2 regions of the Marinobacter sp. OP 3.4 genome follow, and region 1 is predicted to be linked to the other one. Evidence: riboswitches for the same ligand, from Rfam matches in the RefSeq annotation. Region 1 holds a riboswitch; the other holds the start of a gene.
What was found. Region 1 has a riboswitch for cobalamin ahead of RO069_RS21435 (ribonucleoside-diphosphate reductase subunit alpha). Riboswitches for the same ligand answer to the same signal wherever they lie in the genome.

Region 1 (7,550 bases):
TGGTGGTGGGCTTGGCCTTTCACCTGGCTGAAGTGGGCCTGATCGGCCTGCTGGTGATCATCATCATTACCTCCTTTACCGGGGTGACCGACGAGCACCAGATCGGCAAGGCCTTCCAGGAATCCCTGCCGTTCACTTCCCTGCTGGTGGTGTTCTTCGCCGTGGTGGCGGTGATCCATGACCAGCACCTGTTCAAGCCGGTGATCGAATTCGTGCTGGACCTGCCGGAGAGCCAGCAACCGGGCATGTTCTTCATCGCCAATGGCCTGCTGTCCATGATCAGCGACAATGTGTTCGTGGCCACGGTCTACATCAGTGAGATCAAGCAGGCCCTGGAGGCCGGCGCCATCAGCCAGGCGCATTTCGAAACCCTGGCGATTTCCATCAACACCGGCACCAACCTGCCCAGCGTGGCCACCCCCAACGGCCAGGCGGCGTTCCTGTTCCTGCTCACCTCTGCGATTGCGCCGCTGGTGCGGTTGTCCTATGGGCGCATGGTTGTGATGGCGTTCCCTTACACCATCGTGATGGGAACCGTGGGCCTGATCAGTGTGATCTATCTGGTCTGACGACCATCAGAGGGCCGATCCGAAGGGAGGCACCTTAACTTAACCCTCGGTTCCGGGGGTTACGGCAAGGCAGCACCATTCCGAGTGATCAGGAAACGCCCCGCCATCATCTCCGCAAGATTCGGGTCGGCCGCCGCATGGAGACTCCCTATCATCGATTCTGAACCGGCTATCCGCCGACGATTCCGCCATCGATGAAAGGAGCTCCAGCCATGAATATCCTGTCCAACAAAGTGGCCATTGTTACCGGTGCCAGCGCCGGCATAGGCTATGCGTCAGCCCGCCTGTTCGCCCGGGAAGGGGCCTCGGTGGTTGTCGGCGCCCGCCGTCAGCAGGAACTGGAGGTCCTGGTCCGGGAGATTGAGGCGGAAGGCGGCCAAGCCGTGGCGCTGGCGGGGGATGTGAGGGATGAAGCCTATGCCCGGACCCTGGTGGAGGTGGCCACCGAGGCCTTTGGCGGCCTTGATATCGCCTTCAATAACGCCGGTGTGCTCGGTGCCATGGGGCCGGCCTCCGATATGTCCCGGGATGACTGGGATGAGGTGCTGGCCACCAACCTGACCGGGGCCTGGCTGGGGGCCAAGTATCAGCTACCGGCCATGGTCGCCCGGGGCGGTGGCTCGCTGTTATTCACCTCGTCTTTTGTGGGCCATACTGCGGGAATGCCGGGCATGGCCGCCTACGCTGCCAGCAAGGCCGGCCTGGTCGGACTGACCCAGGTGCTGGCTGTGGAGCACGGCGCCCAAGGCATCCGGGTGAACGCCCTGCTGCCGGGGGGCACGGATACCGATGCGGCACGCACCTTTGCCGATTCACCGGAGGCCATGGCCATGGTGCGGGGGCTGCACGCCCTGAAACGGATTGCATCGCCGGAAGAAATTGCCAGATCAGCGCTGTATCTGGCATCGGACGCCGCCTCGTTCACCACCGGCTCGGCCATGCTGGTGGACGGTGGCGTCTCCGTGAACAGAATGTGAGGGACGTGATGATGTCGGACTACGAGCGTATCGAACAGGCCATTACCTATCTGGTTGAGCAGGCCGGCAGTCAACCCACGCTGGAACAGGTGGCGGCACACGTAAACCTGAGCCCCTACCACTTTCAGCGGCTGTTCACCCGTTGGGCCGGGACCTCGCCGAAGCGCTTCCTGCAGGTGCTGACCCTGGAGCACAGCAAGGCGTTACTGGCGGAATCCCGCTCGCTGCTGGACACGGCGCTCGACATCGGCCTCAGTGGCGGGTCGCGGCTGCACGACCATTTTGTCCAGTTGGAAGCGGTAACTCCCGGCGAGTTCAAAACCAGGGGCGAGGGGGTGCGCATCAGCTACGGTGTCCATGAGTCGCCTTTCGGAGAACTGCTGGTGGCGCGCACCGACCGGGGTGTGTGCCGGGCCGCCTTCCTCGGCTACTCCGACCTGGAGACTGAACTGGCACAACTCAGGACGGACTGGCCCGCAAGCACCCTGGTAGAGGACGCCGCCGCCACCGAGCCGGTGGTGGCCCGCATGCTGGGCCGGCCGGAGGAGCGGGCGGAAGGCCCCATCTCCATCCGGGTGTCCGGCACCAATTTCCAGATTGCCGTCTGGCGTGCGCTGATGAACATTCCCTACGGCGCGGTGGTCAGCTATGGGGATATCGCCCGCTCCCTGGGATACCCCCGGGCATCACGGGCGGTGGGCAATGCTGTTGGGGTGAACCCGGTGGCCCTGCTGATTCCCTGCCATCGGGTGATCCAGCAAAGTGGCGCCCTCGGTGGTTACCGGTGGGGGCCGAACCGCAAGCGGGTAATCCAGGCCTGGGAGCGTTTGCGGGCCGAGCCGGAGGCCGTAACGGCCTGAGGTGTGGACCGCCCTGAAGACAGGGTGGCCCACCCGTTGATCAGCCGTCAGTGCTTTGCCAGCCCCTTCGAGGCTGTGGACCTGTGCACTACGGTCGGACGGAGTCGCATGCCGAGCAGCGCCGCCAGGGCAACGAAGCCCACACCCAGCAGGATGGCCAGCCATTGCCGGCTATCGGCGGTGGTCAGGGTGGCCTTGCCACCGAACAGGCTGTTGAACAGCATGCTGTCCTGTATCGCACCAAAGCCCAGGGTGAAGATGGCTGCCCCCACCAAACCGCCCAGCACGAAGAACAGGCCGTCCAGGCGACCGGAGCCCATGCCCACCAGTCCGGTGCCCGGGCAGTAGCCGGCCACGGCCCAGCCGATGCCGAGGATGGCACCGCCCACCAGTACCCCGGTATAGGCGCTCTTGATGGACAGGTGACTGGCGTCGATCAGCCCCAGCCAAAGGCCGGCGAACAGGACAATCGAAGACACCCCGATACCCAGCAGGATGGCCTTGGCCAGGTGCATGTCGGTCAGTGTCAGCATGCCCACGATCTTCTGTGGATCGGCGGCACCGACCCGCTGCAGTACGAAGCCAAACAGCAGGCCCAGGATAATCGCAAGAAACAGAGTCATCATGTGTTCCCTCCATCACGGTAGAGCAACAGCGCGGTGGGTACCGCAAAGGCAAAGGCGGCCAGGGCGAACAGGTAACCGCTGACGGCGGTCTGCATCATGCCGCTCATCATATGGCCACTGGTACAGCCACCGGCCAGCCTTGCCCCCCAGAGCACCAGGATGCCGCCAGCAAAGGCCAGCCCGTAGCGCATTGCCGGGGTCTGTCCGAAGCGGGCGCGGTGGAACGGCGGTACCGGATCCTGCCCACGGCTCTGGAAGCGCCGGCCCAGGAAACCGCCCACCACCATGGCGATCACGAACACAAAGCTGTAGTTCAGCGGGTTGGCAATGGCTTCGGCGTACTTGCCGCCGGATTTGTTCAGGTAGGCGTTGCTACTGGCGTAACCGCTGGCGGAGGTAGCGTCCTCAACAACCAGGGTCGGATTGAACCAGGACGCCACCAGCCCGTCGAAGATCACGAACTGCGTGGACACGCCAATGGGTTTGACCAGCACGACAGCCAGCAGGAAGACGCCGGCCAGCGCCAGGCCGCTGATTTTCCAGTTCCAGTACATGATATGCCTCCTACCGGCTCTTCACCGGACAGGTGCTGATGCCCAGTACCCGGTACAGCGGGCAGAAGCCCACCAGGCCGGTCAGCAGCGGTACGATACCGATAAGTCCCCACAGGCTCTGCGGGCCGACAACCGTGAGACTCAGCAGTGCCAGGCCAGCAAGTACCCGCAGGGTGCGATCAATGGCGCCTTCGTTCTTGGACATGGTGTAACCCTCCCCGTGTGTTGATGGGGATATTCTGGGCGGGCGGTTGGTGCCGGTCTGTAACTAAGTCACCGAGGGATGGAAAAGTTCGATCGAATTTGATTCAGGTCAGTTTGGCCAGCGCATCCGGGTCGAGTATGCGGATGGCGCCCCGTTCCGGCTGGATCATGCCCTTGTCCGCCAGTTGCTTCAGGTGGCGGCTGACCACTTCCCGGGCGGTGCCCACTTCGGAGGCAACCAGTTGATGGGTGGTTTGTATCAGCGCCGTATCGAAGGACAGCAGGTATTTGGCGATACGAACGTCAATGGGCTCCAGGGCCAGTTTCTCGATAGTCTGGATCAGGCTGTCCATACGCTGGGCAAGGCTCTGGAATACAGCGTCGCGAAAGCTTGGGGCGGTCTCCATCAGGTCATCGAAGCGGGCCTTGGGCATCATCCGGACCCTGAGGTCGGTGTCGGCCACCGCCTCGGCGGGAAAGCGCCGGCCTCCCAGCAGGCAACTGGTGGTGAGCACGCAGATGCTGTCTGGTCGCACGTGATAGAGGGTGACTTCCCGGCCGCGGGCAGAGCGGGTGAATAGCCGCACCGACCCTGCCGTCAGCAGAAAATAGTTAAGGCACTCGTCGCCCTGATGGAGCACCGGCTGACCCGCCGGAATGCGGATATCGTGATAGCCATTGAAATAATGCGCGATGGACAAGGTAGTCTCCTGCTGAACTCGGCCCTTCCAGGGCATGAGAATAGACGGTTCCGCGTGATTGTCATCCGTTGTCCCGCCGGGGTAAACAGGGCCGCCCCCAATACGATAGGGAGGGTGGTGGCGCCAGCCCCCCATCGATTGGCTTTGGTAATTTGTTAAGGATAAAAATCCCGTATATAGTGATGGTGTCCTTGGCTGCATACCAAATGTAGTGATCAAAGTGTCACCACCTGGTATCGGGAATCCGGTGAGAATCCGGAACTGACGCGCAGCGGTATTGGGGAACGAACGGGCACCATGACACTGGCAAACGCCGGGAAGTCGTCCGTAAGGCTGAACCGACAGGTTCCTGCCCCTGAGTCCGAAGACCTGCCCTGGACAGAATGTCGAGCCTTCGCGTTTATAAGGTGAGCAGACAGATTCTTGCGGCCACGACGGCCAAATGTCGTTGGCGGCAGCTTGCGGGCAACTCTTTTTATCCCCTCTCCCCTGGTGGGGTGAAGGCGGGAAAAACGAAGCATCGCTTCGTCCGCCTGAACGCCATTTGGCTCTGGCAAATGGCCGGGGCGCGGAGCGGGGTTAGGGAGAGGGGGAAAGCGGCGGACTCCGGAGTTAATCTCTCCCCCCTCTCCCTCCAGGGGAGAGGGGGCAAAACCCGCAGGTTCCGGTGATCGGTTATCCGATCCTGCCTCTGAATCTCCTGCAACGCGAAGTCTCGTAATCCCAACGCGTTGTAAAGGAGAACACCCATGTCCACCGCCCTGGCCGAAGCCCCGCAGGCCGCCACCGAATCCCTTCAGGTTATCAAGCGCAATGGCACCCTGGTCAGCTTCAATGCGTCCAAGATCAGTGTCGCCGTCACCAAGGCCTTCCTGGCCGTGGAAGGTGACCAGGCCGCCGGTTCCGCCCATATCAACCATGCCGTCCAGGATGTCACCGACCAGGTGACCCAGGCCATCAGCCGACGCCTGAAGGCCGGCGGCAAGGTCCATATCGAGGACATTCAGGACCAAGTGGAACTGGCCCTGATGCGCGGTGGCGAACAGAAAGTGGCCCGGGCCTACGTGCTCTACCGGGAAGAACACGCCCGCCAGCGCGCTATCGACGAGCCTGTGGAGGCCCACCCGCACCTGACCGTGAAAAAGGCCAGCGGCGAGATCGCCCCCCTGGACCTGGGCCTGATGAAACTGCAGGTGGAACAGGCGGCCACCGGTCTGGAAGGCATCAACGGCGACTCCCTGGTGGAAGACGCCCTGCGCAACCTCTATGACGGCATCGACGAAACCGAGGTACTCTCCGCCCTGGTGATGACCGCCCGTGGCCGCATCGAGCAGGAGCCGGACTACAGCGCCGTCACCGCCCGCCTGCTGCTGGAGCAACTTCGCCTGGAAACCACCGGCGCCCTGGGGCTGTCGACCCAGCAGAGTCTCGCCGAGGTCTATCCCCAGGCCCTGACCGCCTTTATCCACGAAGGCATCCGTTACGAACTGCTGGACGAAGCGCTGGCCGCCTTCGACCTGGAACGCCTGGGCGAGGCCCTGCAGCCGGAGCGGGACCAGCAGTTCGGCTTCCTGGGCCTGCAGACCCTGTACGACCGCTACTTCCTGCACTGGGACAAGGCTCGGCTGGAACTGCCCCAGGTGTTCTTCATGCGCGTGGCCATGGGCCTGGCCCTGCGGGAGGACGACCCCAACGCCCGCGCCATCGAGTTCTATGACCTGCTGTCCAGCTTCGACTACATGGCGTCCACGCCGACCCTGTTCAACAGCGGCACCCGCCACTCGCAACTGTCCTCCTGCTACCTGACCACCGTGCAGGACGACCTGGAAAGCATCTACGGCGCCATCCGCGACAACGCCATGCTGTCCAAGTGGGCCGGCGGCCTGGGCAACGACTGGACCCCGGTGCGCGCCCTGGGCTCCCACATCAAGGGCACCAACGGCCAGAGCCAGGGCGTGGTGCCCTTCCTGAAAGTGGTCAACGACACCGCTGTCGCTGTCAACCAGGGTGGCAAGCGCAAGGGCGCGGTGTGCGCCTACCTGGAAAGCTGGCACCTGGACATCGAGGAATTCCTGGAGCTGCGCAAGAACACCGGGGACGAACGCCGCCGCACCCACGACATGAACACCGCCAACTGGGTGCCGGACCTGCTGATCGAGCGCATGCGCAACGACCAGGACTGGACCCTGTTCTCCCCCAGCGACGTGGGCGACCTGCACGACCTGTACGGTAACGAGTTCCGCGAGCGCTACGAGCACTACGAGGCGCTGGCGGAGCAGGGCCGGATCAAACTGTCCAAGAAAGTCTCCGCCAAGCAGCTCTGGCGCAAGATGCTCACCGTGCTGTTCGAAACCGGCCACCCGTGGATCACCTTCAAGGACCCCTGCAACCTGCGCTCGCCCCAGCAGCACCGGGGCGTGGTCCACAGCTCCAACCTGTGCACCGAGATCACCCTCAACACCAGCGAGGACGAAATCGCCGTGTGCAACCTGGGCTCCGTCAACCTGGCCGCCCACGTGAAAGATAGCGAACTGGACGTGCAGCGCCTGGAACGCACCGTCAGCCGCGCGGTCCGCATGCTGGATAACGTCATCGACATCAACTACTACGCCGTGCCGCAGGCCCGCAACTCCAACCTGCGCCACCGCCCGGTGGGCCTCGGCCTGATGGGCTTCCAGGACGCCCTGTACAAACTCGGCGTACCCTACGCCAGCCCGGAAGCCGTGGAATTCGCCGACGTGGCCATGGAGCAGATCAGCTACTTCGCCATCCGCTCCTCCGCCGAACTGGCTGGCGAGCGCGGCGCCTACGAAAGCTACGAAGGCTCCCTGTGGCACCAGGGCATCCTGCCCATCGACTCCGTCAACCGCCTGAAGGAAAACCGCCGGGAAGGCGACCTCAGCGTGGACACCAGCGTCCGCCTGGACTGGACCCCGGTGCGCGAGCTGATCGCGAAGAACGGCATGCGCAACAGCAACGTCATGGCCATCGCGCCCACGGCCACCATCTCCAACATCGTGGGCGTCTCCCAGTCCATCGAACCGGCGTACCAGAACCTG
Region 2 (7,550 bases), on a different contig from region 1:
ACCACCATGGACCGGCCCGGCGCCTCGCCCCAGCCCCGCAGGCCGGGGATGCCGGTGTCCGCCAGCGCCTCACGCTGGGCCGTCACGGCGTCCCGCTGGCCGCCCTCGGTCAGGCGCTGGCGCCACAGGGCCTCGTAATCGTCCAGCTCAGCCAGGGCCCGGGCGCGGTTGGGGTGCTGGAGGTGTTCGATCAGGTGGCGCAGGTCGCCGGTGCCCCGGTCCAGCAGGTCCAGGGCGATGTCCTGTTCACCCAGCTCGTGGGCCTGTTCCAGCCGCGCATGGAGATACCCCAACGGCCCGTGTACCAGTTCCTCCTGGACCACGGTGGGCAGGGTGTTGAAGTAGGCGAGATAGTCATCGGAAGAGAGCTGCGGCACCTGGTCCGCCATGGCCCGCAGGGAACGGGGATCGTCCGTCAGGTTGACGCCCCTGGCCTGCATGCGGTCAAGCAGGGCTTCGGGACTCTCCGGCAGGGGCCCGGTGTCGTAGCCCTCGTCCTTTAGCCAGTGGAGCATCTCGAACAGGGAGGCGGGCACATCCAGGTTGTCGGCGCCGATGTTCTGCCGGCCCGGCGGGTGGTTGTAGTAGATGATGGCGACCCGCTTGTCTTCATTGGCTCGGCGTTGCAGCACCTGCCAGCGGGACAGACGCTCCGACAGGGCCTCGATGCGCTCGGGGACCGGGCGGGTCAGGGTCAGGGCGACGCCGGTGAGTTCGTGGATTTCCTCCGGCTCGGCCACCGCCAGCACCAGCGGCTGGCTGACGCCCTGCAACTCCGGCATGGCCAGCTTGTAGTGCACCTTGTCCGCCGGCACTCCGTCGATGGACAGTTGCCACTGGTTGCGGGTGCGGGACGCCAGGCGCAGGCCCTTGATCACCGGCACGTCCAGCGCCTCCAGCTCTTCCGTTACCCGGCGACGACCCTCGCCGCCACCCACGGTGAAATCCTGAAGGCTGACAATGGCGGACAGGGTGGCGTCACCGACGGTCTCCGGCAGGGCACGAACCGCCTCCAGGCTGGCGCCACCCCAGCGGGCGAGCACGGCGAAACACTGGATATCACGGGCTTCCAGTGCCGCACAGGTATCATCCAGCAGTGCCCGGTCGCCGGGGCGATCACCGCTGTCCAGGTCCAGCAGGGTGACCACCGGCCCGGCTTGAAGGGCGAGGCCGTCAGGGTCGTCCATGGCCTCCCCGTCACGGTAGTAGCGGATCAGTGAACGGGACGGTAGCTCGGGGACGTCCAGGTCGTAATCCGCCTGCACCAGCAGCCAGCGCAGCAGGGCGTCCAGATGGTCCGGCGTGCGGCCCTGGTAGAGGATGCGACTGTCCAGCCAGGACGCCTGCTGCGGGAACTGTTCCCTGAGGGCGGCGTTGTGCTTCGCCACGTCGGCGCCCGGCTCCGGGGCGGCCATAAGGTCGTTGAGGGTCTGATCATCCAGCTCCGCCAGGGGGGATTCGCCGTCCAGCCGCGACAGGCGTGTCAGGCTCCGGTCGCCATTGACGGCCAGGATGGGGAATGACCGTGCCCCGGCCTGTTCCGACACCACCCGCGCCAGCCGGCCCACCTGTTCACCGAACACCGCCGCCATCAGCAGGGCGTCCGCCCCGGACACCAGCCCGGCCAGCTCCCGGTCCTCCAGGCGCGCCAGTTGCTCCGGGGTTCGCAGTACCACCCGATGGTCCGGATAGGTTTCGGCAAACTGTTCGGCGCCAGCGGCCAGCTCAGCGGCGGAGCGTTCCGACACCACACCCACTATCGTGGCGGCGCTGACCGGCGGGGCCAGCAGGGCCATCAGCAGCAGTGCCATGGCCTTCAGGTAGGTTATCTGCGATTTCATGGCCACCCCCCTTCCCTGGCTGTCGTTTTACTGGATGTCGTAACGGACAGTGAGCATGGCGGTACGGCCGGCTGCCAGGTAACCCTTGCCATCGAAGCGAAGGGCGGTGGCGTATTCCTTGTCGAACACGTTGTCCACGGTCAGGCGGGTGGACCAGTTGTCGGCGAACTGCCAGCCGGCACGCAGGTCGAGGGTACCGAAGCCGGGCAGCCGGTCCTCGTTCTCGGCATCGTCGTAGCGGTAGCCTTCGGCGTTGAGGGTGCCGCCGACACTCCAGTCGGCAAACTCACGATCCAGTTCCAGGCGGAACTGTTGGGCACTGCGGCGGCGCAGGCGGTTGTCGGTATTCCGGTCACGGGGATCCATCAGGGTCACGGCCGCCTGGGCGCGCCAGCCTTCGTAGTCAAAGCCACCGGTCAGTTCCACGCCACGAATGCGGGCGTCGTCGACATTGGCCGGGCGGGTGTTGCCACCGGCATCGGTTTCCAGGGAGATCAGGTTGTCCACATCCAGCTGGTAGATGGCGGCATCCCAGTACCAGATATCATATCGGCCGGACATGCCCAGTTCGAAAGCGCCGCCCTTCTCCGGCTCCAGGTCCGGATTACCGGCGTAGGAACCGCCGAAATCGTAGGTTTCCAGCGGGTAGTACAGATCGTTGAAGGTGGGTGCCCGGAAGGAAGTCTGGTAGCTGGCGCGAACCCGGTGGTAGTCATCGAAGGCATGGCCGAGGGCAATACCGCCGGTTTCCTCACGACCGTAGGCTTCGTTGTCATCCAGCCGCAGGCTGACCTGCACATCGGTAGGCCCGAAACCGAGACGCAACTGGCTGAAGGCGGCGGCGTTGGTGCGGCTGTCCTCGTCGTAGTCGGTGGTGCTGTTCACTTTCTCGCTGAGCAGTTCCGCGCCCAAGGCCAGCTCGTGGCTGCTGAAGTAGACGGTGTTTTCCCAGCGCGCGGTGCGTGCGGTGGTGTTGAACACCGAGTCGCCGGAGTCACGGAAGTTGTCCTGCTCGTCACGGGCCTCGGAAACCTGGATCGCGGTGTCCCAGTAGTCGCTCACCGGGGTCGTCAGGCGGAAACCGGCCAGGCGGATCATATAGTCGGTGTCACCGCCCTCGAATTCGTTGTTGCCCTCGGACTGCATCAGCAGCAGGCCGGCCTCGCCGCCGTTCTCCAGTTCGTGGGTCACCTTGGCGATACCGGCGGTATTGCGGAAGCCCTTGTCATCACCGCCTTCGATAATCTCGGTGCCGTCGGTTTCCTTGTGCACACCACTCAGGCTGAACCGGGTGTTGCCTGACCGGGCGGAAATACCGCCGGAGCCCATCTGGGTGTCGAAGTTGCCGGCACCGGCTTCAACCCAGCCCCGGTGGCCATCCTGAACGGGCTCGTGGGTAAAGGCCTGGATCACGCCACCGACAGCGTCGGCACCGTACAGGGAGCTGCGCGGCCCGCGCACGATTTCAACCCGGTCCACCAGGTCCACGGGAAAGTACTGCCAGGGCGCGCTGCCGCTGGTGGAGGAACGCAGGCGGATGCCATCCACCAGGAAGATGGTGGACTCGCTGCCGGTGCCCCGGGTGTAGACACTGGTGTTCTTGCCGAAGGAGCCATTGCTGATCACGTTGATGCCCGGCTGGCTGCGCAGCAGGTCCTTGAACTCCGCCGGCTGCTGCCTGCGGATCTGCTCCTCGTCGATCACGGTCACGGACGACAGGCTCTCCCCCACGGTGCGCGGCCCCACGGTGGCGGTGACCACAATGGGATCAATGGCGGCATAAATGGGGTCACCCGCCTCTGTTTCGGCGGCGGTAACGGACAGTGGGAGCAGTACAAGGGCAGGAAACGCCAGGCGACGCTTGCTGGCCGGGTCGGAAAAAGGCATGTTCGGATCTCGCTGACTAACCGCGCGTCCCCGCACGGTGGAAACAACATTGCTGCGAAAGTCAGGGAGGAAATGGCCCAAAGGCAGGGTGGGCAGGGGCCAGATAAAGGGAAAGACTCGCCGGTTCACCCACCATTGCCGCCCTCCGCAGCACCAGGTGTGTTTACAGGCCGGTCTCCGGGCTTTTGAGCGGATGTCGGAGCATCCCGGATAACCGCCTTCCCATGCCGGTGGCACAGTGGCGTCGTGGCTATCCGTGGGAGGTTATGGAACTCCCGGACTCAATTACCGTTGCGGGGGCAGCGTCGGACTTGCCTGTTCAGGGCGCACCGACTTCCCGTTTCACCCGAAGTGGACTTCGGGATACCTGAAAACAGGGCGACAGGCTAGCAATCCGACCTGTGCTGGTCAACGACATTCATCAGGTGTTGCAGGGTCCGCTCCAGCCGCTCCCACTCGAAGGCATCACCGGGCAGGCCGATGCGCAGGGCCGACGGATTGTCGAAATAGCGCACCAGGATGCCGCGACCGGCCAGGAAATCCACCATGAGTTGCGCCTTCGGATGCTCCAGGTAACGGAACAGGATGGTGCCCCGTGTGGCGGGCAGGCCGGCGTCCTGCAGTAACCGGTCGAGGCGGTCGCTGTCCGCCTGCAGACGCTCCGCCGTCCGCTGTTGCCAGAGGGTATCCTTGAGGGCCCGGGCCATGAGGTAACGGGCCGGCGAGCTCAGGGACCAGGGCCCCAGGCGGGCCGCCAGGGCACCGGTGATCGCCGGTTCCGCAAAAACCGCCCCCGCACGCACCCCGGCCAGGCCGAAGAACTTGCCCAGGGATTGCAGCACCACCAGCCCCGGCGCGGAAGACATGGGCACCAGGCTGATGCCCCGGTAGCTGGTGGCAAAGGCCTCGTCCACCACCAGCCAGCCGTCGCGGCCCACCAGCTCGGCGTGCCAGTCCAGCAGCCGTTCCCGGGAGACGGTCATGCCGGTGGGATTATTGGGGTTGATCCACACCATCACGTCCAGGTCGCCCAACCAGTCATCGCCGGATTCCACCTGCGCCAGGCTGACGGGCACCACCTCATGCCCGGCCAGGGCCCAGCAACGGGCGTGTTCCTCAAAGCCCGGGGCGGGCACACCCACCCGGCAGGGGGAGCGCAGCAATGGCAGCGTCTGGATGGCGGCCTGGCTGCCCGGTACCGGCAGACAGCCGGCGTTGCCGGGGGCACCGGCCCAGCCACGGATTACCGTATCCAGGCCGTCGTCTTCCTCCGGGAGCTGGCGCCACAGGTAGTCCGGCAACGGCGGCACCTTCCAGCCCTGCCGGTTGATGCCGGTGGACAGGTCCAGCCAGTGATCCAGTGGAATACCCCAGCGACGGGCCGCCTCGATCAGGCGCCCGCCATGGGTGGGTGTCGCGCTCATCCGTTACCTCCCGTGAACATCATGGCACCGAACGCCAGCAGCGCCACCCAGAGCCAGGCACCCCGGGTGACCAACCGCAGTGCCTCACGAATCGACCCGGCAGTGGCCGCCCCGCCGACCCCCAGTACCGGGCGCGGGCGAAGCCGGTCACCGTAGGGTGCCGGGCCGCCCAGGGTAATATTGAGGGCACCGGCCCCCGCCGCCATTACCGGCCCGGCGTTGGGGCTCTCCCAGGCGGCGGCCTGGGTCCGCCAGCACCGCAGGGCCTGGCGGGTATCCCCCAGCAGGGCATAGGTCAGCGCGGTCAGCCTGGCCGGCACCCAGTTCATGACATCGTCCAGGCGGGCCGCCACCCGCCCGAAGGTCAGGAACCGCTCATTACGGTAACCCCACATGGCATCCAGGGTATTCACCATGCGGTGCAGCAACACCCCGGGCAGCCCGGCCAGCAGGAACCAGAACAGGCTGGCGAAGACGGCGTCGGCGCCGTTCTCCAGCATGGATTCGGTGGCGGCGGTGGCGACACCCTGTTCATCCAGCCGCCGGGCATTGCGACTGACAATGCCGCCCACCGCCTGGCGCGCGCCGTCCAGGTCGTGTCGTTCCAGTGGTGCCGCCACGGCCAGCCCGTGCTCTCGCAGCCCCCGCAGGGACAGGGCAAGCCACAAGCCGACCGCCTCCAGCACTGGCACCAGCCATGACGGGGCGAGACAGACCGCCAGCCAGGCCACCAGGGTCAGGGGAACGACCAGTACCGTTACCGCCAGCAGCCCCCGCCAGAGCCCGGCGCCGGGCTGCCTGTTAAGGCGCCATTCAAGCCGGGACGCCAGGTTGCCAAAGCCCACCACCGGGTGCCGGCGACGGGGTTCCCCCAGCCCCTGATCCAACAGCAGCGCCACGGCACACACCAGCACCGGTTCGATCATCCCGTTCAATCGCCTGATTCCCCGTATCGATATAAAGAATCCATAAAAGAGTCACAGTCTACGTCAGGCAGAGGCGTTCTTGACACTGACCGGCGCACATCCGACCATTTTCGCCCCTGATCAATGACGGATGACCACCATGACCCTGCCCCCCGCCTGGACCACACCACCCCCGCAACCGGACGCCGACGCCCGCGACCGGGGCCTTCGGCGGCAGGCGGTGCTGACCAAGCCTCCCGGCTCACTGGGCCAGCTTGAATCCCTGGCGGTGGCACTCTGCGCCCTGCAGGGCAGCGACCGGCCGGTTATGGATCGCATCGCCATCACCGTGTTTGCCGCCGACCACGGTGTCTGTGATGAGGGCATCTCCGCGTTTCCCCAGGCGGTAACGGCCCAGATGGTGGCCAACTTCGCCGGTGGCGGCGCCGCCATCAGCGTGCTGGCCAGGGAACTGGGCGCCAGCCTGGATGTGGTCAACCTGGGAACCGTCACCCCACTGGACCGGGAGCTGGAAGGCGTCCGCCACCAGCCCATTGCCCCGGGCACCGCCAACCTGGCCCGGGAGCCGGCCATGACGGATGCCCAGACAATGGCCGCCCTGGCCGCCGGGGACGAGGCCGTGGAACGGGCCGCCAGCAACGGTGCCCACCTGTTTATCGGCGGTGATATGGGCATCGGCAATACCACGTCCGCCGCGGCTTTGGCCTGTGCCCTGCTGGACGAATCCCCGGGGAACCTGGTCGGGCCCGGTACCGGCCTGGATGCCCAGGGGCTGACCCACAAGGCGGAGGTGGTCACCCGCGCCCTGGCCCGCCATGGCCGGGACCGCGATCCGCTGGCAGTACTCCGGTCCCTGGGCGGCCTGGAGATCGCCGCCCTCGCCGGGGCCATCCTGGGTGCCGCGCAACGGCGGATTCCGGTACTGGTGGATGGCTTTATCGTGTCCACCGCCGCCCTGGTGGCCGTGCGCCAGCAACCCCGGGTGCGGGACTGGCTCCTGTTCGGCCACCGCTCCGCGGAACCCGGCCACCAGAGGGTGCTCGACGCCCTGGAGGCCACGCCCCTGCTGGACCTGGGCATGCGCCTGGGGGAAGGCAGTGGCGCCGCCGTCGCCGTGCCCCTGTTGCGCTCCGCCTGCGCCCTGCACAACGCCATGGCCACCTTCGACGATGCCGGCGTGAGTAACCGGTCATGACCACCACCCTGATCGACCTGATCCGCCATGGCGAGCCGGAAGGCGGCCCCATGTTCCGGGGCCAGACCGACCATCCCCTGAGCGCCACCGGCTGGCAGCAGATGCGCGGGGCGATAGGCGACGGGGAGCACTGGGACGCGATTGTCACCTCCCCCCTCCTCCGGTGTGCGGAATTCGCCCGGGAACAGTCGGAGCGCCTCGGCGTTCCCCTTTACACCGAGCCACGCCTGCGGGAGATCGGCTTCGGCGACTGGGAAGGCCACACCACGGCACAGGT

Region 2: linked by a shared signal. The riboswitch ahead of RO069_RS02965 (TonB-dependent receptor domain-containing protein) and the one ahead of RO069_RS21435 (ribonucleoside-diphosphate reductase subunit alpha) in region 1 are both predicted to bind cobalamin.

Annotation. Positions count from the first base shown of each region.
Region 1 covers NZ_JAVVLT010000122.1:93,180-100,729, forward strand. Annotated here, with positions in the region: gene nhaB (sodium/proton antiporter NhaB) at 1-569, shown strand, start outside; gene RO069_RS21405 (SDR family oxidoreductase) at 782-1,546, shown strand; gene RO069_RS21410 (bifunctional helix-turn-helix domain-containing protein/methylated-DNA--[protein]-cysteine S-methyltransferase) at 1,558-2,406, shown strand; gene RO069_RS21415 (DUF6691 family protein) at 2,454-3,032, opposite strand; gene RO069_RS21420 (YeeE/YedE thiosulfate transporter family protein) at 3,029-3,586, opposite strand; gene RO069_RS21425 (YgaP family membrane protein) at 3,597-3,791, opposite strand; gene RO069_RS21430 (Crp/Fnr family transcriptional regulator) at 3,895-4,491, opposite strand; cobalamin riboswitch at 4,667-4,882, shown strand; gene RO069_RS21435 (ribonucleoside-diphosphate reductase subunit alpha) at 5,241-7,550, shown strand, end outside.
Region 2 covers NZ_JAVVLT010000018.1:19,275-26,824, reverse strand. Annotated here, with positions in the region: gene RO069_RS02970 (cobaltochelatase subunit CobN) at 1-1,841, opposite strand, end outside; gene RO069_RS02965 (TonB-dependent receptor domain-containing protein) at 1,869-3,728, opposite strand; cobalamin riboswitch at 3,880-4,114, opposite strand; gene cobD (threonine-phosphate decarboxylase CobD) at 4,115-5,152, opposite strand; gene cbiB (adenosylcobinamide-phosphate synthase CbiB) at 5,149-6,075, opposite strand; gene cobT (nicotinate-nucleotide--dimethylbenzimidazole phosphoribosyltransferase) at 6,218-7,273, shown strand; gene RO069_RS02945 (histidine phosphatase family protein) at 7,270-7,550, shown strand, end outside.